DNA from 3 places in the Micromonospora sp. CV4 genome. Region 2 is predicted to be linked to each of the others. Evidence: riboswitches for the same ligand, from Rfam matches in the RefSeq annotation. Region 2 holds a riboswitch; each other region holds the start of a gene.
What was found. Region 2 has a riboswitch for cyclic di-AMP ahead of EAD98_RS01700 (transglycosylase family protein). Riboswitches for the same ligand answer to the same signal wherever they lie in the genome.
Positions count from the first base shown of each region.

Region 1: linked by a shared signal. The riboswitch ahead of EAD98_RS21590 (hypothetical protein) and the one ahead of EAD98_RS01700 (transglycosylase family protein) in region 2 are both predicted to bind cyclic di-AMP.
Region 3: linked by a shared signal. The riboswitch ahead of EAD98_RS25500 (hypothetical protein) and the one ahead of EAD98_RS01700 (transglycosylase family protein) in region 2 are both predicted to bind cyclic di-AMP.

Region 1 is NZ_RCVI01000309.1:26,521-34,153, forward strand. Features, by position in the region: gene EAD98_RS21565 (hypothetical protein) at 1-4, shown strand, start outside; gene EAD98_RS21570 (carbonic anhydrase) at 96-755, opposite strand; gene EAD98_RS21575 (alpha/beta fold hydrolase) at 902-1,846, shown strand; gene EAD98_RS21580 (AAA family ATPase) at 1,955-4,072, shown strand; gene EAD98_RS21585 (cation diffusion facilitator family transporter) at 4,179-5,096, shown strand; cyclic di-AMP (ydaO/yuaA leader) riboswitch at 5,239-5,370, shown strand; gene EAD98_RS21590 (hypothetical protein) at 5,427-6,440, shown strand; gene EAD98_RS21595 (SRPBCC family protein) at 6,835-7,326, opposite strand; gene EAD98_RS21600 (PfkB family carbohydrate kinase) at 7,505-7,633, shown strand, end outside.
Region 2 is NZ_RCVI01000139.1:4,099-11,731, reverse strand. Features, by position in the region: gene EAD98_RS01720 (M28 family peptidase) at 1-83, shown strand, start outside; gene EAD98_RS01715 (hypothetical protein) at 217-723, shown strand; gene EAD98_RS01710 (SDR family oxidoreductase) at 831-1,529, opposite strand; gene htpG (molecular chaperone HtpG) at 1,692-3,608, shown strand; cyclic di-AMP (ydaO/yuaA leader) riboswitch at 3,865-4,036, shown strand; gene EAD98_RS01700 (transglycosylase family protein) at 4,036-4,704, shown strand; gene EAD98_RS01695 (hypothetical protein) at 4,772-5,113, opposite strand; gene dinB (DNA polymerase IV) at 5,215-6,402, opposite strand; gene EAD98_RS01685 (GNAT family N-acetyltransferase) at 6,477-6,989, opposite strand; gene EAD98_RS01680 (GNAT family N-acetyltransferase) at 6,986-7,504, opposite strand; gene EAD98_RS01675 (FMN-binding glutamate synthase family protein) at 7,561-7,633, opposite strand, start outside.
Region 3 is NZ_RCVI01000361.1:21,081-28,713, reverse strand. Features, by position in the region: gene EAD98_RS25505 (carbonic anhydrase) at 1-556, shown strand, start outside; gene EAD98_RS25500 (hypothetical protein) at 615-1,634, opposite strand; cyclic di-AMP (ydaO/yuaA leader) riboswitch at 1,639-1,769, opposite strand; gene EAD98_RS25495 (YibE/F family protein) at 1,936-3,312, opposite strand; gene EAD98_RS25490 (heavy metal translocating P-type ATPase) at 3,624-5,747, shown strand; gene EAD98_RS25485 (metal-sensitive transcriptional regulator) at 5,814-6,110, opposite strand; gene EAD98_RS25480 (heavy-metal-associated domain-containing protein) at 6,264-6,473, shown strand; gene EAD98_RS25475 (hypothetical protein) at 6,489-7,454, shown strand; gene EAD98_RS25470 (cation-translocating P-type ATPase) at 7,467-7,633, shown strand, end outside.

The DNA.
Region 1 (7,633 bases), on a different contig from region 2:
CTGAGCCCTCCCCCACCGGATCATCTGAAAACGCCCGCCGGGAGGTCCCGGCGGGCGTTTTCGCGTCCGTGCGCGGGGACGAGAGCCGTGCGGGTTCAGGCCGGGTCCAGCAGGGCGACCTCCCCGGTGGCCAGGTCGTAGAGGCCGCCCACCACGGCCACCCGGCCGGCCGCGACCGGCCCGGCAAGCAGGTCGTCGTGGCGCAGGGTGTGCACCGTGCGCCGGACGTGCCGGCGGATCGCCAGCGGGTGCACCGCCGGGTCGTCCAGCCCCGCCTCGAGCACCGCCGGGGCGATCTCGTCCACCAGGTGGGCCAGCGAGCCGCCGGGCCGCGCCCCGGCGCGCAGCGCGTCCACCGCGGCGCCCACCGCGCCGCACCGCTCGTGGCCGAGCACCATCACCAGCGGTACGCCGAGCTGGCCGACCACGTACTCGATCGAGCCGCACACCGCGCGGTCGAGCACGTGCCCACCGGTACGGATCACGCAGATCGCGCCGAACGTCTGGTCGAAGATCGCCTCCAGCGGCACCCGCGAGTCGATGCAGCCGAGCAGCACCGCGTACGGCTGCTGGTCGCCGGAGGCGGCCGCCGCGGCGGCCGTGACGTCGTGGCCGTGCAGCGGCTGGCCGCTGACGAAGCGCCGGTTACCGGCGAGCAGCTCGGCCAGGGCGGCTCGTGGCGTGCCGCCGGCCAGCCGTCCCGGCGCCAGCGGTCCGCCCTCCGGCGGTCCGGGAGTTGCCCCCGACGACCCCATGCCGTTCAGCTTGGCCCGCCGTCGGCGGCCAGGGGCGCGGTCGGGAATGTTCCTCCGGCGCGATTGGCGTGGTGTCATGGCGGGTAGCCGGTGTTACCGCCGGGTATCCCGGTGCGGATGGTGCCGGGCGGCCCTGGGAGGTGGCGATGCCGGAGCGGTTCGAGGTCGGTCTGCCCGACGGCGTACGGCTGCACGTCGAGGCGACGGGGCCGGCGGACGCCCCGGTCACCGCCGTCCTGCTGCACGGCTGGACGCTGGACGGGCGCAGCTGGCACCGGCAGGTCGACGCCCTCACCGGGTCGTCCGACGGAGCGGTGCGGGTGGTGACCTACGACGCGCGGGGGCACGGCCGGTCCAGTTGCATGCCGCTGCCCACGGCCACCCTGGCCCAGCTCGGCGACGATCTGCTCGCGGTGCTCGACGCGGTCGCGCCGACCGGGCGGGTGGTCCTGGTCGGGCACTCGATGGGCGGCATGACGATCATGGAGTACGCGCACCGCCACCCGGGGCACTTCGCCGCCCGTACCGCCGGCCTGGTCTTCGTCTCGACCACCGCCGAGGGGCACACGCACACCGTCTACGGGCTCTCCCCCCGGATCGCCCGGCTGATCCGACTGGCCGAGACGACCGGCGCCGGGGTGCTGGCCCGGTGCGGGTCGTGGCGGGCACCCCGGGCGCTGCTGCGCGCGCTGCAACCGAGCATCCGGTGGATGCTCTTCGGCGACCGCTGCGACCCGGCCGACATCCGGCTGGTGACCTCGGCGGTGGCCCGCGCCTCGCTGCGCTCGATCGGCGGGTTCCGCGCCTCGATCGGCGCCCAGCACCGGCTGGACACCCTCGCCGCGCTGGCCCACCTGCCGGCCGCCGCCCTGGTCGGCGACCGGGACCGGCTGACCCCGCCGCCGTGCGCCGAGTCGATCGCCGCGGTCCTGCCGGCTACCGAGCTGACCGTCTGCCCGGGCGCCGGGCACATGCTGATGATGGAACGCCCGGACGAGGTGAACGCCGCGCTGACGGGCGTCCTGAGCCGGGTGCTCGCCGAGCCTGCCGCCCGGACGAGTGGCGCGACTCCCGCCGGGACGGGTGCCTGACCACGTTCCCGCACCTCGGGCGCGGCACGCCGGGCCCGGGGCCGTACCCTTCTGCGGTTGGCCCGCGCGGTTCGCGCCGCTTGCCGGCGACGTCAGGAGGAGCGTGCGTTGACCGACCAGACCGCCCTGGAGCAGGAGATCGCCGTCGAGCAACGGCACCTCGACCGGGTGTACGCCCGACTCGCCGAACTGCGGCAGTCGGCGGTCCGCGCCGAGCGGGACGGCTACCGGATGGCCCGGGTGGGCACCTTCGGCGCGCTCGTCGAGCGCGACGCGATGGTCTTCCACGCCGCGCAGCGACGCCACACCCTCGACGCCGAGCACGAGGGGCTGGTCTTCGGCCGGCTGGACCTGCGGGACCGGCAGGTGCTGCACGTCGGGCGGCTCGGCATCCGCGACGAGGACGCGACCACGCTGGTCGTCGACTGGCGCGCGCCGGCGGCCGCCGCCTTCTACCAGGCCACCCCGGCGCAGCCGCAGGGCGTGGTACGCCGGCGCACCATCCAGTCCCGCAGCGAGCGGGTCACCCGGATCGAGGACGACCTGCTGGATCCGACCGCCGCCCCCGAGGGGATGACGGTGGTCGGCGACGGCGCGCTGCTGGCGACCCTGTCCCGGGCCACCGGCCGGGGCATGCGCGACATCGTGGCGACGATCCAGCGCGAGCAGGACGAGGCGATCCGCTCGCCCGGCTCCGGGGTGACGATCGTCGCCGGCGGGCCGGGCACCGGCAAGACCGCGGTGGCCCTGCACCGGGCCGCCTTCCTGCTGTACTCCGACCGCAGCCGGTACGCCGGCGGCGGCATCCTGGTGGTCGGCCCGTCCTCGGTCTTCGTCGAGTACATCGCCTCGGTGCTGCCCTCGCTCGGCGAGGACACCGCCACGCTGCACTCGCTGGGCACCCTCTTCCCGGGCATGACCGCCACCCGCACCGACCCGCCCGAGGTGGCGGCGGTGAAGGGCTCACTGCGGATGCGCCGGGTGCTGGAGCGCGCCGTCCGGGACGCGGTGCCGGACGGCCCGGGCGAGCTGCGGCTGCTCTACCGTGGCACGCTGCTGCGGCTGGACCGGGCCGAGCTGGACGGGATCCGGGACCGCGTGCTGCACCGGGGCGCCCGGCGCAACGAGGTCCGGCGGGCCGGCTTCGACGGCGTCTTCGCCGCGCTGTGGGCGCAGGCCCGCCGATCGGGCATCGGCCGGCTGCCGGAGCAGCGGGCGTTCGAGGACGAGATCGCCGAGCGGCCGGAGTTCCGGGAGTTCCTCAAGGCGTGGTGGCCGCGTCTGCACCCCCGGCACGTGCTCGGCTGGCTCGCCCGGCCGGACCGCCTGCGCCGGTACGCCGGCGGGATCCTCTCCACCGCCGAGATCCGGCTGCTCAGCGCGGCGTACCAGACCCTGGACGCGGCCGGGTTGACGATCGCCGACGTGGCGCTGCTGGACGAGCTGGACGCGCTGCTCGGCAAGCCGGCGCAGCCGGCCCGGGCCAAGCGTGACCCGTTCCAGCTCGCCGGCGGGGTCCGCGAGCTGAGCACCTTCGGCGAGCGGCAGCGGGCCGCGCGGGCGGCGGCCCGGGAGCGTCCGGCGGACTACCGGGAGTACGCGCACGTGGTGGTCGACGAGGCGCAGGACGTCTCGCCGATGCAGTGGCGGATGGTCGGCCGGCGCGGCCGGCTGGCCTCCTGGACGGTGGTGGGCGACCCGGCGCAGACCGCGTGGACCGGTGACCCGGAGGAGCTGACCCGGGCCCGGGACCAGGCGCTGGGCCGGCGCAAGCGGCACGACTTCACGCTGACCACCAACTACCGCAACTCGGCGGAGATCTTCGCGGTGGCGGCGGCGGAGATCCGCCGGCTCTACCCCGACCTGCCGCTGCCGAGCGCCGTCCGCTCCACCGGGGTCGACCCGGTCGAGCTGGTGGTGCCGCCGACGGAGCTGGAGACCGCGACCGTGGAGGCGGCAACCGGCCTGCTGGCCGAGGTGGAGGGCACGGTCGGTGTGATCACGCCGGTTCCCCGCCGCGACGAGATCGCCGGTTGGCTCGGCGCGCTCGGTGCGCCGCGGCTCCAGGTGGTGACGAGCCTGGAGGCGAAGGGCATGGAGTACGACGGCGTGGTGCTGGTCGCACCGAGCGAGATCCGGGCGGATCCGGGCGCCGGGGTGCGCACCCTCTATGTCGCGCTGTCCCGGGCCACCCAGCGCCTCACCACCATCGACCCGACGGGCTGACCTGCGGCGGCGAGCCCCGCCGGAGGGAGGACGGCCGTACACTTGCATACATAGCGATGTGAGCATACATTTGACCGGGTCCGGACCGACGGCGGAGGGTGGTCTCGTGGGCGCAGGTCATGACCACCACCATGGGTCGGTCGCCAACGCCGCGCACCAGCACCGGGGGCGGCTCTGGACCGCGTTCGGGCTGCTCGCCACCCTGATGGTGGTCGAGGCGGTGGCCGCGTTCCACACCGGCTCACTGGCCCTGCTCTCCGACGCCGGGCACATGTTCACCGACGTGCTCGGCATCGGGATGGCGCTCGCCGCGATCACCGCCACCCGGCGGGCCACCGGCGACCCGCAACGCACCTTCGGGCTCTACCGACTCGAGGTGCTCGCCGCGCTGGCCAACGCCGTCCTGCTCTCCGGGGTCGCGGTCTACGTGGTGATCGAGGCGATCGGCCGGTTCGGCGACCCGCACGAGGTGCTGGCCGGACCGATGCTCGCGGTGGCCGTGCTCGGCCTGCTCGCCAACGTGGCCGCCTTCGCGCTGCTGCGCGCGGGGGCACGGGAGAGCATCAACCTCCAGGGCGCCTACCTGGAGGTGCTCGGCGACCTGCTCGGCTCGCTCGGCGTGATCGGCGCGGCGCTGCTCATCCAGGTCACCGACTGGTGGTGGGCCGACCCACTCGTCGCGGTCGCCATCGGCGTGTTCATCCTGCCGCGCACCTGGCGGCTGGGACGGGCCGCGGTCCGCATCCTGGTGCAGGCCGCCCCGGAACACCTGCAGGTGACCGCCGTGCACGACCGGCTGGCCGAGGTGCCCGGCGTGGTCGAGGTGCACGACCTGCACGTCTGGACGCTCACCTCGGGCATGGAGGTGGCCTCCGCGCACCTGACCATGGCCCCCGGCGCCGATGTCGGTGCGGTGCTCACCGCGGCGCGTACCGCCCTGCACGAGGACTTCCGGATCGAGCACGCGACGCTGCAGATCGAACCCGGCGCGGCCCCCGGGGCCTGCGGTTCGGTCGAATGGTAATGGCATTTCAGGAGTTCTACTCGCTTTAGCCGGAATTTCGCGTGACGACGCACGCACCGTCCGTCACATCGGCTGCATTCGCCCCACCGGCACCGGTAGGCTCGGTCCCGGCCTCCACCCGGCGGCGCCCTCCCGGCGCCGGTGGTGGTCGCCGCCTAATCGCCCGAGTGGGCGAACCGGGGAACCATGTTCCTGGGGTGCATCCGCGTCAGCGGTAGGGATCTTCCGTCCCGAACCCGTCAGCTAACCCGGTCGGCGGCTGACGGAAGGACATGCGTAGTGGTACCAGCACGACCACCCGCCGCCCGACTGGCGGCTCTGATCGTCGCGATGTTCGCCCTCGGCGTCGCGATCCCGGCCGGCGCCGCCTCGGCCGCTCCCCCGACCGGCCAGCGGGCCGCCGCGGCACCCGACGGCGACGAAGAGGGCGGCACCCCGGCGCTGCGCGCTCAACTGGAGGCGGCCAGCAAGGGCTACCTGGACGCGAAGCGCGCCCTGGCCACCTCCGTACAGCGGCAGCAGCAACTCGCCACCCAGCTCAAGACCACCGAGACCGAACTGACGGCACGCAGCGGCAAGGTCGACGAGATCGCCGGGCTGGCCTACCGCACCGGCCGGCTCGGCACGGTGTCGGCACTGCTCAACAGCAGCAATCCCGAGGGCTTCATGGACCGGGCCGTCACGCTCGACGCGGTCGCCGCCAACGAGGACCGCGCGCTGCGCGACCTCATCGCCACCAGGGACGAGGTCAACCGCACGCGCGTCGCCCTGGACGGCGAGATCCGTGAGCAGCGCAAGCAGGTCACCGTCATGGCCAAGCGCAAGGAGCAGGCCGAACGGGCCCTGACCGTGGCCACCACCAAGCCCAGGACGACCGCCGACAGCGGCTCCAACCGGGGCACCTCCGCCGCCAACGCCACGGCCGCGCCCCGCAACTCCGACGGCTCCTGGCCATCGGAGTCGTGCAGCGTCAACGACCCCACCCCGGCCACCGGCTGCATCACCCCGCGCACCCTGCACGCGCTCAACCAGGCCAAGGCCGCGGGCTTCACCCGGTACGTCTCCTGCCACCGCAACGGCGGCTCCGGCGAACACCCGAAGGGCCGGGCCTGCGACTTCGCCGCGCAGAAGGGCGGCTTCGGCGGGGACGCCACCGGCGGCGACAAGACGTACGGCAACAACCTGGCCGCGTACTTCATCCGCAACGCCGACCGGCTCGCCGTGCTGTACGTGATCTGGTACCGACAGATCTGGCTGCCCAGCAGCGGGTGGAAGTCGTACAGCGGGGCGGGCGGCGACCCGTCCAGCGACCACACCAACCACGTGCACCTGTCCGTGTACTGACCCACCGGCCGGTGCCCCGCCTCGCGGGGCGCCGGCCCGCCCGGGGTACGTCCGCGGACGTACCCCGGATGTCGTCGGCGGACGGACGTTTCGGCCGGTCCCGGCGGGCAGCATCCTGGTATGCGTCGGATCCCGCCCACCGCCCGCAAGGCGCTGCTCACCCTGCACCTGGTCACCTCGCTCGGCTGGCTCGGCGCCGACCTGACGCTGCTCACGCTCGGTGTCGCGGCACAGCGCGGCGCCGACCCGGCCGTCGTCTACCCGGTCGCCGCGCTGATCGGCACCGTGCTGTTCGCGCCGTTGAGCGTGCTGGTCTGGCTGATCGGCGTGGCCAGCGCGCTGCTCACCCCGTGGGGCCTGCTGCGCTATCGCTGGGTGCTGTTCAAACTCGTGATCACCACGGTGATGGTCGGGCTGGTGCTATCACCAGGTCGGCGCGGTCCGGGGCGTCCAGGGCCGCGCCCAGCCGGGTGGCCAGGGCCAGGTGGGCTGCCTGGGCCTGGCGGAACGCGTACCGGAACAGCGGCGCCGGCGCGGTCAGGGTGATCTCGACGTCGATCCGGACCAGGCCGTCCGGCTCGCCGCGCAGCCGGGTGTGGTTGCGTACCGTGGTGGCCGGCCACTGGCGGGCCACCATGACAATCTCGTCGTCCTCGCTGATCAGCACGTCCGCCTGGTAGCTGGTCCGGAAGCGCAGCGGGCCGGCCGCCAGCCGGTCGCTGATCACGTAGCTGGCCTGAGCCCCGGGCCGCGGTGGCAACCGGCGGACCCTGACGATCAGCGGGTGCAGCTCACCCTGCCGGGTCAGGTCGCTCAGCAGGGCCGCCGCCTCCTGGGGCGTGCAGCGGGCCTGGACGGTGTAGCTGAAGGTATCGCTCCTGAGCACACCGTCTCCCGCCGTCGTTGGTCGCACGATCGTCCCGTACCCCGGTCGGGGTGGCAACGCCCGGAGGGACACGGACCGTTGCCTCGGCATGCACACCGCGTTTCCCACTACGGACGGTGGACGGGGAACCACCATTCGTGAGGACGAGGGAGGGCATGAGCATGAACGGGTACGACCGGTGAGCGGGCACGTGATGGTGTTCGCCCCCACGCCGCAGCTGACGGTGACCGTGGACCAGCCGAACGGCCAGCCCGAGCTGCACCTGCACCCGGGTGGGCAGGGTGTCTGGCAGGCCCGCATGGTGATG
Region 2 (7,633 bases):
TGACGCTGCGGTTCACCGGCACGGAGGACGCCTCGTTGCAGACCAGCTTCGTGATCGACGACGTGACGCTGCAGGCGAGCTGACGGAGGTCGTCGGGTGGAGCCGGGCGACCGTCTCCACCCGACACCTAGTCACGCCTGTCTATCTCTGGTAGAAATCCTTCAAGGCCGGCCCCTGATTCGCAAAAATCCCACCCCTGCTGCGAACGGGAGTGCCATGTCCGCCACCCGATCCACCCTGCGCCGCCGCGTGCTCACACTGCTGGTGGCCACCCTCGCCGCGGTCGGCGCCGCGCTCGGTCTCGCCGCCCCGGCCTTCGCCATCAGCCACTCCAGCGCCACCTCCCAGCTGCGCGCCGCCAACATCTCGTGGACCTCCAGCGGCAACTGCAGCGACCGCAACGTGCCCACCTGCACCTCGTTCACCGGGGTCCGGCAGGCGACGATCAGCGGAATCATCACGTTCAAGCGGGCCAGCGGCTGCGCGGTCACCATCACCGCCGGCACCGAGGTCGGCCATGCCGGCGGCACGTACAGCCACTGGAACGGCTACAAGCTCGACATCGCGCTGAGCACCTGCATCCAGAACTACATCTCCGCGAACTACACCTACGTCGGCTACATCGCCGGCTTCGGCTACCAGTACCGGGCCGCCTCGGGCAACCTCTACACCAAGGAGGGCAGTCACTGGGACATCCTCTTCTACAGCTGCGGCGGCTGCTGACCGCCGCACGCCGAGGCGGGTGCGCGGACGGAGCTGACCGCGTACCCGAGGACGGGCCGCCGCCGGGGATGCCGGCGGCGGCCCGATCACGGTCGTGGTGTCGCGGCTCAGGGAAGCTGCGGGTAGAGCGCGGCCACCCCGCCGGAGAGGCCCGCCTGGACCCGCCGGCTGATGTCGTCGGTCACGATCTCGTACGCGTCGGCCTCGATGCCGTCCACGCCGAGCCGGGCGATCACCGCCGGGTCGGACTTCGGTCCGGCGACCGCGGCGGCCATGTCGGTGTCCATGTAGCCGACGTGCAGGCCGGCGACCCGGACACCCCGCTCGGCGAGCTGGATGCGCAGCGCGTTGGTCATGGCCCACTCGGCCGACTTGGCGGCGCCGTAGGGACCGTGGTGCGGAAGGTTCACCCAGGACAGCACGGAGAGCACGTTGAGGATGGTCCCGCCGCCGTTGCCGGCGATGACCGGCGAGAACGCCCGGATCATCGACAGGTTGCCGATGTAGTGGGTCTCGATCTCGAGCCGGATGAGGTCCAGATCGCCGTCCAGCAGGTCGGTTCGGGAGTCGATGCCCGCGTTGTTGATCAGCAGGTTCACGTCTCCGACCAGCTCGGCGGCGGCGGCCACCGAGGCGGGGTCGGTGATGTCCAGCCGCACCGGCGTCACGCCGGGCAGGTCGACGGTGTCCGGGTTGCGGGCGCCGGCGTAGACGGTGGCGCCGCGGGCGAGGAGTTCGGCGGCCAGGTGCCGGCCGAAGCCGCGGTTGGCGCCGGTGACGAGGGCGGTGCTTCCAGCGATCTTCATGGCCGGAACACTATCCGAGCTGACTTCTGTCCATCAAAGTCAGCTATGTCACGAGGGCGGCGCGCCCGGATCGGGAATACGACCCGGACGCGGGCACGGCCCGGCCGGTGACGGCTCGTATCCTTTCCGCGAACCTCCGCACGAGCCGAGAAGGGAGACGGTGTGAGCAATCAGGCCGAGACGTTGGAATTCCAGGCTGAGGCGCGTCAGCTCCTCCAGTTGGTCGTCCACTCGATCTATTCGAACAAGGACGTCTTCCTGCGGGAACTCATCTCTAACGCGTCCGACGCGCTGGACAAGCTGCGGCTGGCGACACTGGTCGACAAGGACCTCGTCGCCGACACCGACGACCTGCACGTCGCCATCGAGGTCGACCGGGACGCCCGCACCCTGACCGTGCGGGACAACGGCATCGGCATGACCCGCGACGAGGTGATCCGGCTGATCGGCACCATCGCCAAGTCGGGCACCGCCGAGCTGCTGAGCAAGCTGCGCGAGTCCGCCGACGCGCGTGCCTCGCAGGAGCTGATCGGCCAGTTCGGTGTCGGCTTCTACGCCGCGTTCATGGTCGCCGACCGGGTCACCCTGCTGACCCGAAAGGCCGGCGAGACCGGCGGCACCCGCTGGGAGTCCACCGGCGAGGGCACGTACTCGATCGAGACCGTCGACGAGGCGCCGCAGGGCACCACGGTGACCCTGCACCTGAAGCCGGCCGACACCGAGGACAACCTGCACGACTACACCGCCGAGTGGACCGTCCGCGAGATCGTCAAGCGGTACTCCGACTTCATCGCCTGGCCGATCCGGATGCGCGTCGAGCGCCCGGGCGCCGACGGCGCGGACGCCACCAGCGAGGTGCAGACGCTCAACTCGATGAAGGCGCTCTGGGCGCGGCCCCGCGACGAGGTCGACGCCGCCGAGTACAACGAGTTCTACAAGCACGTCAGCCACGACTGGGCCGACCCGCTCGAGGTCGTGCACATGAAGGGCGAGGGCACCTTCGAGTACGAGGCGCTGCTGTTCCTGCCCAGCCACGCCCCGCTGGACATGTTCGCCCCGCAGGGCCGCCGTGGCGTCCAGCTCTACGTCAAGCGCGTGTTCATCATGGACGACTGCGAGGCGCTGGTCCCCACCTACCTGCGCTTCGTCAAGGGTGTGGTCGACGCGCACGACCTGTCGCTGAACATCTCCCGGGAGATCCTCCAGCAGGACCGGCAGATCCAGATCGTCCGCCGCCGCCTGGTGAAGAAGGTCCTCGCCACGGTCCGGGACCTCAAGGCCAACCACCCCGAGCGCTACCGCACCTTCTGGACCGAGTTCGGCGCGGTGGTCAAGGAGGGGTTGATCGACGACGCCGACAACCGCGACATCCTGCTGGAGATCCTGTCGGTGCCCTCCACCCACGACCCGGCCGAGCCCACCGACCTGGCCGGCTACGTGGCACGGATGAAGGACGGTCAGAGCGACATCTGGTACGCCACCGGCGACTCCCGGGCCACCATCGAGAACTCCCCGCACCTGGAGGCGTTCCGGGCCAAGGGCCACGAGGTGCTGCTGCTCACCGACCCGGTCGACGAAGTGTGGGTCGAGCGGGTCGGCCAGTACGACGGCCGCCCGCTGCGCTCGATCGCCAAGGGCGAGGTCGATCTGGACACCGACGAGGAGAAGCAGCAGGCCGAGGCCGAGCGCGAGCAGCAGCGACAGGAGTTCGCCCCGCTGCTCGACTGGCTTGGCACCACCCTGACCGACAGCGTCCGCGAGGTCCGCCTGTCGTCGCGGCTGACCACGTCACCGGCCTGCGTCGTCGGCGACGCGCACGATCTCACCCCGACCCTGGAGAAGATGTACCGGGCGATGGGGCACGAGGTTCCGTCGACGAAGCGGATCCTGGAGATCAATCCCGGTCATCCCCTGGTTGCCGGGCTGCGCAAGGCCCACGAGCAGAGCGCGGGCTCCGAGGCTCTGACCGAGACGGCCGAGCTGCTGTACGGGCTGGCGGTGCTCGCCGAGGGTGGCGAGCTGGCCGACCCGGCCCGGTTCACCCGGGCCCTCGCTGACCGGCTGGCGCGCACCCTCTGACCGACCGATCCCTCCGGCCGGCGGGCCGCCCGTGCGACGGGCCCCGCCGGCCGGACCGTTCACGCCGCCCGCGCCGAGCTGCCCGTGGCCCGGCTCCGCCGATCGGAAACGGTCCATCGTGGTCACTGCACAGCCGCGCTACGCCCGCAACCGCTGCGCGGGCCGCCCCGTGTGGCTCGGTGAAGAAGTTCACAGGGGGTGGGCGACCCTCACCGACCGTGCCTAACGTCGGTCGGGTTCGCCAATGCGGACACCGCGACCGGCAACGCCAAATCCTGCCCCCGGTCGTCGGAACCAGTCACCCGGGCAGGAGCGGGGGACCCAACGTTCCTCGGTGCACGTCACCTCGGGGTGAAGCCGCCACCGCGCGGCCGGGCTCCTCGGCCCGAACCCGACAGCTCACCTCGCCGGCGTGGAGGAAGCTCACATGTCATCTGCACACACCGCCCGTCATCGACGGGTCACCACCCGCCGCGTCACCGTCGGCACCCTCGCCGTCGGCGCGGTCACCGGCGCCGTCGCCCTCTTCGGCCCGGCCGCCCCGGCCCAGGCCGGGGTCAACTGGGACGCGATCGCCCAGTGCGAGTCCAGCGGCAACTGGCACATCAACACCGGCAACGGCTACTACGGCGGACTTCAGTTCTCGCAGAGCACCTGGGCCGGCTACGGCGGCAAGAAGTACGCCGCCCGCGCCGACCTGGCCAGCCGCGGCGAGCAGATCGCGATCGCCGAGAAGGTGCTCGACGGGCAGGGCATCGGCGCCTGGCCGACCTGCGGCAGGAAGGGCGGCTCGTCGGGCGGCTCCGCCACGAAGTCCTCGACGAAGTCCGACTCGAAGTCCACCTCGAAGTCCGACTCGACGTCGAAGCCCCGGGAGCGGTCGACGCGCGGCGAGCAGCCGGCAACCCGCAACCACGAGCGCACCGCGCCGTCGACGGGCGCCGGAACGTACCTGGTCAAGCCGGGCGACACCCTGTCGGAGATCGCCCAGGCCCACCAGGTGACCGGCGGCTGGGAGGCCCTGTACGAGCGCAACCGGCAGCTGATCGGCGCCGACGCCGGCCTGATCTTCCCGGGTCAGCGGCTCGCTCTCTGACGCACGACGCGCGGGCGCCCGACCGGATTCCGGTCGGGCGCCCGCGGCGTGTCGAGAAGGGTGCGCGTCAGGCGGCCGACGCGGCTGCCTCCGGAAGCGACGACCAGGCCCGGCGCGCGATCGGAACGCCCTCGGCGGGCCGGTCAGCAGGTGTGGTGGTGCCCTCGTCCCGCTCCGACGTGGACGGTGTGTCGGCCGAACCGCGGGCCAGCCGCAGCGACTGTTCGGCGGAGCGGCGGGCCGCGCACGGCCACGGCTGGCCGGCGCAGAGCAGATTGCGGCAGGCGCCGTCCTCGTCCGGCTCATGTGCGCTGAGCACGTCGATCGCGAGCTGCCAGAGCAGTGGGTCGGTCACGTCGCCGGGACGCTGCTCGCGCCGGCTCGGACGGTTGCTGGTGTCGTCGGACATGGTGGTCCCCCCTGGATGGCTGATCGTCACTACGTGACCGCTCAGGCCGTCGCTAAACCCTCCGTCCCCTGTGATGTCCGCCCCGTCGCCACCCGGCACGGTCAGTCCGGCAGCAGCGGCATCTCGACGCCGGGATCCCGGCCGAGCAGCACCGCGCGGGTGAGCGCCGCCGACCCGAACCGGTCGCGGACCGCGTCCACCGCGGCGTCCAGCTCGGCGCCCGGATCGTGGTGGAACGGCAGCTCCGGCTGGACCGGGTTGTCGTCCAGGTTGCCGACCGAGACGCCGATCAGCGTGACGCCCCGCCGATCGATCTCGGGCAGGGCGGCCCGCAGCAGCGCCCGCGCGGCGGTTAGGAGCGGCGTGGTGTCCGCGGTCGCCTTGCCGATGGTGTGTGAGCGGGTGGCCCGGGTGTAGTCGCCGAAGCGCAGCCGCAGCATCACCGTGCGTCCGGAACGCCCGGCCGCCCGCATCCGCCGGGTGACCCGGTCGATCAGGCCGGCCAGGACGGCGTCCAGCTCCGCCGGCGCGTGCGGCGTACGGCTCAGGGCGTGCTGCGCGCCCATCGAGCCGCGCCGGCGACCGACCTGCACCGACCGGGGGTCGCGGTTGTGCGCCAGGGCGTGCAGGTGCCGGCCGGCGCCGGCGCCGAGCAGCGACACCAGCGCCGCCTCGCCGAGCCGGGCCACCTCGCCGACCGTACGGATCCGCCGTTCCCGCAGCTTCGCGGCGGTGATCGGGCCGACGCCCCAGAGCCGTTCCACCGGCAGCGGATGCAGGAACGCCAGCTCGGCGTCGGGCGCGACGACCAGCAACCCGTCCGGCTTGGCCACCCCGCTGGCCACCTTCGCCAGGAACTTCGTCCGGGCCACGCCCACGGTGATCGGCAGGTGGACCCGTTCGCGGATCTCCCGGCGCAACCGGTCGGCGATGTCGGCCGGCGGCCCGGCCAGCCGGCGAAGACCGCCCACGTCCAGGAACGCCTCGTCGATGGAGAGCCCCTCGACCAGCGGCGTGGTCTGCCGGAAGATCTCGAACACCGCCCGGCTGGCCGCCGTGTACGCCGACATCCGGGGCGGTACGACGATCGCGTCCGGGCAGAGCCGGCGCGCCTGCTGGCCGCCCATGGCGCTGCGTACGCCGCGCGCCTTCGCCTCGTAGCTGGCCGCCAGCACCACGCCCCCGCCGACGATGACCGGCCGCCCCCGCAGGCGCGGGTCGTCGCGCTGCTCGACCGACGCGTAGAAGGCGTCCAGGTCGGCGTGCAGGATGCTGGCCCCGGGTGACACGTACATATGTTCGCATGGCGTCCGCGATCACCACAGTGAGCTGGGCGAACGTGACCTTGCGGTGTCGCCGGAGGCTAGCGCTCCGCCGCGGCACCGGTGCGCAGGGCGTAGTGGCGCATCGACACCGCGCCACCGTCGGGAGCGGTCCACTGCGCCGTGCTGGTGCCGGTGCACCGCCACCCGGCGCGCTCGTAGAGGGCGGCGGCCGCGGTGTCGCTGGCGGCCACCTCGAGCACCAGGTCCGTCCCGCGCTCGGCCGCCCACCGCCCGACCCTGGTCAGCAGCGCGCCGCCCAGCCCGGTCCCGCGCGCGGCCGGCGACACGAACAGGCGAGCCACCTCGGCGGTCGGCCGGGCGGGCGACCCGTCCGCCGGTTCGGGCAGCCGGTGCACCGCCACATGCCCGACGATCGCCGAGGCGGCGTCGACGGCGACCCACGCGCGCGCCGGACGGGGCTCGCGCAGCCAGCGGTGCGGGTCGGCGGGCCAGTTCAGCGGGTACCGGTCGGCCCGGTGGACGAGGGCCAGCGCCGCGACGCAACCGTCGAGGTCGCTGGCGCGCCGCCGGCGGATACGCGGTGGGGTCACAGCTCGTCGAACGGGCCGGCGTACCGGAACTCGCCCCGGATCGAATCCCGCCAGGCGCTCAACGGGCGGGCCTGGAAGTACTGCGGGCCCCAGGGCTGCGGCGGGGTGACGCCCAGCTCGACGGCCGGCCGGAAGCCGAATCGCGGGTAGTAGTCGGGGTGGCCGAGCAGCACCACCAGTGGCTCGTCCCGGGCGTCGGCCGCGCCCAGCACCGCGTGCATCAGCGCCGAGCCGACCCCGCGCCGCTGCCAGGCGGGAAGCACGCCGAGCGGCCCCACGCCGAGCGCGACCGGCTGGCCGGCCACCTGCGCGCGGGTGGCCACCACGTGCCCCACCACCTGGCCGTCCGGGTCGGCCGCCACCAGGGAGTACGCGGGCAGCCAGCCCTCGTCGGCGCGCAGCGCGTCGACCAGCGTCGCCTCGATCGGTACGGCGCCGTCCGGCGCGCCGAAGGCGGCGGCGTGCACCGCGCGGATGGCGTCGACATCGGCGGGCGTCTCGCGTCTGATCAGCACCGCGCCACGATACGGTGCCCGGGCGTCCGGCTCCACGGGTTATCGGCGGGCGCCGGTCAGCCGACGGCGGTGGGGGAGGGCGTCGCGCTGCCACCCTGCGGCGCCTCCGGCGCCATCAGCCGGACGATC
Region 3 (7,633 bases), on a different contig from region 2:
CGGGCACCGTGCGGCGGTGGCCGACGGGCAGCACCCCTTCGCGGTGATCGTCGGCTGCTCCGACTCCCGGTTGGCCGCCGAGATCATCTTCGATCGTGGGCTGGGTGACCTGTTCGTGGTCCGCACCGCCGGGCACACCACCGGCCCGGAGGTGCTGGGCAGCGTGGAGTACGCGGTGACCGTGCTCGGCACCCCGCTGGTGGTGGTGCTCGGCCACGACTCGTGCGGTGCGGTGCAGGCGGCCCGGCAGTCGGCCGCCACCGGCACCCCGCCCCAGGGGCACCTGCGCGCGGTGGTCGACGCCGTCCTGCCCAGCCTGCGCCGCGCCGCGGCCGAGGGGGTGGACGACATCGACGGCATCATCGACATCCACATCGCGCAGACCGTCGAGGCGCTGCTCGGGCAGTCGCCCGTGCTGGCCGACGAGGTCGCGCAGGGGCGGTGCGCGGTGGTGGGGATGTCGTACCGGCTCGCCGCCGGAGAGGTGCGTCCGGTGGCCGCCGTGCCGCCCGCGACGCTCGATGTGCCGATCGACGCCGGCACGCCGGCCGCCTGAAACGCGTCGAGGGCCGTCCCGCGTCACGCGGGGCGGCCCTCGGACAGGAGCGCGCGGGTCAGAGTAGCGACATGTGCACGTGGTCGGTGTGGTTCGACGGCCCGCTGTACGACTTCCAGCCGGTCGCCGGGAACCAGATCTGCCGGTTCCAGATCACGTAGTAGATGCCGAGCCGATCGGCGTTGCGGATGAGGAACGCCGCGACGTTGTTGCCGTACGTCCGGGTGTCCTCGTTGTGCCACGGGCTGAAGCCGCTCTTCTGCAGCGACCAGTCGCAGGCGCGGCCCTTCGGGTGCTCCCACGGCCCGCCGGAGCGGTAGCAGCCGACGAACCGGTTGAAGCCGGCCCGCTTGACCTCCTTGTAGGCGTGCAGCGTGCGCGGCGTGACGCAGCCGGACGTGGTCGGGTCGTTCTCGCTGCACGACTGGGGCTTCCAGTCGCCGTCGGCGGTCCGGCCCGGGCCGAGCCGGGCGACCGGTGAGGTGGCCGACACCAGCCCGCCGGTGAAGCCCTTCCCACCGACCAGGGCGAGCGCCTTGTCCGCGTCGCGCTTCTCCTTGGCCATCAGGGCGGTCTGCTTCTGCTGCTCGCGGACCTCCGCGTCGAGGGCCAGCTTGGCCTGCTCGGCACGCTCCTTCACCGCGTTGACCTCGGCGAGCTTCTTCTCGTTGACCATGTTCATCTCGTCGAGCGCGGCGGCGCGCTGGACGAAGGAGTCGGGGGCCTCGCTCTCCAGCAGCATCGCCATCGGCCCGATCCGGCCGGTGCGGTACGACTGGGAGGCGATCTGCCCGACCTGCGGTGCCAGTGCGTCCAGGTCTGCCTTTGCCCGAGTGACCTCCACCGCCAGCTCAAGCTGCCGCTTCTTGGACTTGTCCAGTTTGGACTTGGCCGCCGAGTACTTGCGGTTGGTCTGCTCGATGACGTCGGTGAGCAGCTTGGGCTCGCCGTCCTCCTCGTGCCCGGACGGTGTGGGGGTCGTCGGGGCGGCGTGGGCCGGGAGCGGCCCGGCGAGCACGGTCAATGCGGCGATCACGGCCACCACGGGTGTCAACCAGCGGCGTAGGGGTGCCGTCACAATGTTCCCTTCCGTCGACCGCCGACCGGGTTAGCTGACGGGTTCGGGGCGGAAGTGGCCCCTACCGCTGTCGCGGATTCACCCCACGTACCTGGGTTCCCGGCTCGCCGGTTGGCGATTGGGCGGTGGTACCGCAGGCGCCGCTTCGCGCCTTCATCGGTAACCGACGGCGAGGTTACCCGAGAGCCCACCGGCTGAGCTACGCCCCGATACCGACTAAAAGCGTCATTTCGCCATGGCGTTGAGTGACCAGTGACGGGGTTCTCAGGGCGAACGCCCCGCCTGGTCACGTTGAGGAGTGTCACCATGCCGTATCCGTGCTCCTGTTCGGATCTGGCCACCGGTCGGTGGCGGGGGATGGGGGTGTGGTCCGCGCCGGGTCGGACGACGTGGGGTCGGGTCGACCCGTACGCGGGGAGCTCAGTGCGGCCAGCGCCTCGGCGCGGTCGGGCTGCGGTCGCGGCGCGGGCGTGGCCGCAGTGGGCGTGGCGCCCTGCCGGCCGGCTGCGGTCACCATCGCGGCCAGCCCGGTGGTGAGCGGCACGGCGGCGATCAGCCCGAGCGTGGCGACCGCGCTGCGGACGATCTCCTGCGCCAGGAACTCGCTGGTCAGGATCTGCCCGATCGGCCGCGAGTCGGCGGTGAGCAGGAGCAGCAGCGGTAGGGAGGCGCCCGCGTACGCCAGCACGATGGTGTTGACGGTGGACGCGATGTGCGCCCGGCCGACCCGGGTCGCCGCCCGGTAGAGCTGCAACCGGGTCAGCCCGGGGTTGGCGTTGGCCAGCTCGGTCACGGTGGCCGCCTGGGTGACCGTCACGTCGTCGAGCACCCCGAGCGAGCCGATGATGATCCCGGCGAGCAGCAGGCCGTGCAGGTCGACGTCGGCCTGGAACATCGACAGGGTGGTGGCGTCCTCGCTGCCGAAGCCGGTGAGGTGGGTGGCGGCGGTGACGATGGTGGCCAGTACGCCGGTGAGTACCAGGCTGCCCAGGGTGCCGAGCACCGCGACCGAGGTCTGCGCGCTGACTCCGTGGGTCAGGTAGAGCACCACGAACATGATCAGCGCGGCGCCGACCACAGCGACCAGCAGCGGTGACCGGCCCGCGCCGATACCGGGCAGCACGAAGGTGAGCAGGATGGCGAAGCTGGCGGTCAACCCCGCCAGCGCGGCCAGACCACGCCACCGGCCGAACGCGACGATCGCGGCGGCGAAGATCACCGCCAGCCACAGCAGCGGCGCGCCGCGCTGGTGTTCGGCGATGTTCCAACTGCTGGCCGTGGGGTCGGTCGGGTCGGTCAGCTCGACCAGGATGACCTCGTCGTCGACCTCGACCCGGGGAGCGCCCGGTCCGGCCGGCACCGGTGTCTGGATCTGCTGGCCGGAGGCCGGCCCGTCGTTCACCCGCACGTCCACCGTGCCGCACGGCCCGTCCCCGACCCCCGGTGTGCCCTCGGGGCTCGAAGCTGCCGGTGGGCACGGCTCGGTCACCACCCGGGTCACCGTGCCGTGGTAGCGCGGCACGTTCGCTCCACCGTCGGTCTGCGGTGACCCGTCGCGCGGCCAGAGCACCACCGCTGCGAGCACGGTCGCGACGAAGAGGGGCACCACCGTCGCGAAGAGGATCCGTCGCACCCGGGGCGGGGCGGACGGAGCGGAACGGGTGTGGTCGGAACCCAATGCGAGACTCCCAACGATCCGGTGCGGGGTACGTGCCGGCGGGCTGGTCGGTTCAGCGCCGCGGCGGGAAAGCGGCGACGAGCGCGCCGAATCGCTGGATGGCGACCGCGTGATCACGAACGGTGAGCGCTCGGCCCGGTCGGCGGACGGCGACGCCGCACCGGGGCGGCATCTCTGCCCGGGCGCGTAGCGGGTTCCGGAGGGCCATCGTCGGAATGCTAACCAGCCCGACCCGGGGACGCAGGTCGTGGCGGAGTGTCGGAGTGGTCGAACCGCCCGCGTGGCGGTTTCCGGCGCGGCATGTTGGAGTCATGCCCGCTCCGTCACCGCCCGACCCCGATCGTCCTGCCGGCGACCAGCGACACGCCGACGGCGGGCCGCAGCAGCACGGCGGGCACGACAAGCACGCGGGGCACGACAAGCACGGCGGGCACGACAAGCGCGGCGGGCACGACAAGCATGCGGGGCACGATCCGGCGATGTTCCGCCGCCGGTTCTGGATCTGCCTGGCGCTCACCGTGCCGGTGGTGTTGACCAGTCACCTGGTGCTGGACCGGCTCGGTCTCGACCTGGACGTCCCGGGCCGGTCCTGGGTCGGGCCCGTGCTCGGCTCGGTGGTGTTCTGGTGGGGCGGCTGGCCGTTCCTGGTGGGTGCGGTCCGCGAGGTCCGCGATCGGGCGCCGGGCATGATGCTGCTGGTCGCGATGGCGATCACCGTCGCCTACACCGCATCACTGGCCACCAGTGCGGGTGCCTTCGACCTGGATTTCTGGTGGGAGCTGGCCGCGCTGGTCACCATCATGCTGCTCGGGCACTGGCAGGAGATGAAGGCGATCGGTCAGGCCAGAGGCGCGCTCGCGGCGCTGGCCGCGTTGCTGCCCGACGACGCCGAGCGGGTGACGGCGGACGGGCGGATCGAGCCGGTGCCGGTGGCCGAGCTGCGGGTGGGTGACGTGGTGCTGGTCCGGCCGGGTGGGCGGGTTCCGGCGGACGGTCGGATCGTCGACGGTGGCGCCGAGCTGGACGAGTCGATGATCACCGGCGAGTCGCGTCCGGTCGCCCGGTCGGCAGGGGACCGGGTGGTGGCCGGCACCGTCGCCACCGACTCGGCGATCCGGGTGCGCGTCGAGGCGTTGGGTGAACAGACCGCGCTCGCCGGCATCCAGCGGATGGTCGCGCAGGCGCAGCGCTCCGGCGGGCGGGCCCAACTGCTGGCGGACCGGTTCGCCGCCGCGCTGTTCTACCTGGCAACCGGCACGGCCGTGCTGACCGTGCTGGTCTGGACCGTGCTCGGCCGGCCCGACGAGGCGGTGGTCCGCGCGGTCACCGTCCTGGTGATCGCCTGCCCGCACGCGCTCGGGCTGGCGATTCCGCTGGTCGTCGCGCTCTCCACCGCGCTGGCCGCGCGGTCCGGCATCCTGGTCAAGGACCGGTTGGCGCTGGAGCGGATGCGGACCGTCGACGCGGTGCTGTTCGACAAGACCGGCACGCTGACCCGGGGCGAGCACGCGGTCACCGACCTGGTGACCGCGTCCGGCGTGGGACGGGACGAGGTGCTGCGGATCGCGGCTGGTGTGGAGTCGGACAGCGAGCATCCGCTGGCCCGGGCGATCGTGGCGGCGGCCGGGGACGTCGCCCCGGCCACCGGGTTCCGGTCGCTGCCGGGCCGCGGCGTGCAGGCCTTTGTCGACGGTACGGAGTACGCGGTGGGTGGGCCGACGTTGCTGCGGGAGCTGGGCCTGTCGCTCCCGGCCGAGCTGGACGCGCCGATCGGCCGGTGGTCGGCGCGGGGCGCCGCGGTGCTGTACCTGGTGCGGCTGCCGGGCGCCCTGCTCGGTGCGTTCGCGCTGACCGACGAGGTACGTCCGGAGGCCCGGCGGGCCATCGTCGAGCTGCGCGCGGCGGGTGTCCGCACCATCGCCATGATCACCGGTGACGCCCGGCCGGTGGCCGAGGCGGTCGCCGCCGACCTGGGCTTCCGGCCCGGCGTCGACGAGGTCTTCGCCGAGGTGTTGCCGGCGGAGAAGGACGGCCGGGTGGCCGAGCTTCAGCGGCGGGGACTGACCGTGGCGATGATCGGCGACGGGGTGAACGACGCGCCGGCGTTGGCGCGCGCCGACGTGGGTATCGCGATCGGCGCGGGCACCGACGTGGCGATCGAGTCCGCCGGGGTGGTGCTGGCCTCGTCGGACCCGCGCGGGGTCGGCGCCGTGGCCCGGCTCTCCCGGGCGTCGTACCGCAAGATGCGCCAGAACCTGGCCTGGGCGGCGGGCTACAACGTGGTGGCGCTGCCACTGGCGGCCGGGGTGCTGGCGTGGGCCGGGGTGGCGTTGAGCCCGGCGCTGGCCGCGGTGCTGATGTCCGCGTCCACCATCGTGGTGGCGCTCAACGCCCAGTTGCTGCGCGGGGTACGCCTCGACCCGGAGCCGGACTGACGGCCCGGCCCGGCGGCCGCGCACCGTCGACGGCCGGGTCACTGCGCCCGGCCAAGGGCCAGGGTCTCAGCCGCGCTTCATCAGCCGGCCGACCGCCGCCATCATCTCGGTGGCCATCTCGTCGGCCCGGCCCTCGGCCGCGCCCTCGTGCATGCAGTGCCGGGCGTGCCCGTCGAGGAGCCCCAGCGCGACCTTGTCCAGTGCGGCCTGGATCGCGGAAATCTGGGTGAGCACGTCGATGCAGTAGCGGTCCTCGTCGACCATCTTCTCGATGCCCCGGACCTGCCCCTCGACGCGGCGGAGCCGCGCGAGCAGCTGGTCCTTGCTGGCGGTGTATCCGCGGATCGGAGTGGGTGCGGTCATGACGACCAGGATAGCCTACCCCTGGGGGGTATGGTACTGTCCCTCTCTGTAGGGATACCCCCACCGGGTACCGGTACAACATCAGGGCAGAGGTCCGCCTCCGAATTACCCCAGGGGGGTATAGGCTCGGAGGTGGCGGAGGGAGACGGATCAATGGTCAACACGACGTACCAGGTGCAGGGCATGACCTGTGGGCACTGCGTCAGCTCGGTCAGCGCCGAGGTCGGCGCCATCGCGGGCGTGCGCGACGTTCAGGTCGACCTGGCCACCGGCCGGGTCACCGTCAGCAGCGACCAGCCGCTGGACACGGAGGTCGTCCGGGCCGCCGTCGACGAGGCCGGCTACGACCTCGTCGACGCCTGATCGAGAGGTTCGGCGATGAACACGGTGACCAGACTGGGCGGCTTCGCCCTGGGCCTCGCGGCGGTCTTCGGCGCGGCGTACGGGATCGGGCAGGTGGCCGGCCCCGCCGCCCCGGTGGCCGAGAGCTCACACGACGGCGGGGCCGTCCACCAGCCGGGCCCGGCCGACCAGGGCGAGCACGACGAGGCGGCCGACCGGCTCCCCGGCGGCCTGCTGGTCTCCGACCGCGGCTACACCCTCGAACCGGTCGCCGCCCCGGCCGGCGAGTTCGCCTTCCGGATCGGCGGCCCCGACGGCCGGCCGATGACCCGGTTCGACGTGGCCCACGACAAGCGGATGCACCTCATCGTCGCCCGGCGGGACCTCTCCGGCTTCCGCCACGTGCATCCCGACCTGGCCCCGGACGGCACCTGGCGGGTCGCCACCCCGCTGGCCGGCCCCGGCCAGTGGCGGGCGTTCGCCGACTTCGCCCCGACCGGGGGAGAGCCGCTGACCCTCGGCGTGGACGTGACCGTCCCCGGCCCCTTGGCCGAGCGACCACTGCCCGCACCGGGGACCAGCACGACCGTCGACGGCTACACGGTCACCCTGACGGGCGTGGTACGGCCCGGCGGCACCTCGCCGCTCACGCTGACCGTCAGCCGGGACGGGCGGCCGGTAACCGACCTGGAGCCCTACCTGGGCGCGTACGGACACCTCGTGGCGCTACGCCGGGGCGACCTGGCGTACCTGCACGTGCACCCGGAGGGGACGCCCGGTGACGGGCGCACCCGGCCCGGTCCGGCCGTCACCTTCCTCGCCGAGGTGCCCTCGGCCGGCAGCTATCGGCTCTACCTCGACTTCCGGCACGGCGGGTCGGTGCACACCGCCGAGTTCACCGTGGTCGCCGGCACGCCGACGACCGGCGGCTATCCCACCCCGGGCGGATCCGCACCGACCGAGGGCGCCGACCACGGCACCCCCGGGCACGGGCACAACTGACGGGACCAGATGATGACCACCACCAGCAGACCGCTGCCCGAGGCGCCGAACCGGATCGAGTTGGCGATCGGCGGCATGACCTGCGCCGCCTGCGCCGCCCGGATCGAGAAGAAGCTGAACCGGATGGACGGGGTCAGCGCGACCGTCAACTACGCCACCGAGAAGGCCACCGTCCGGTA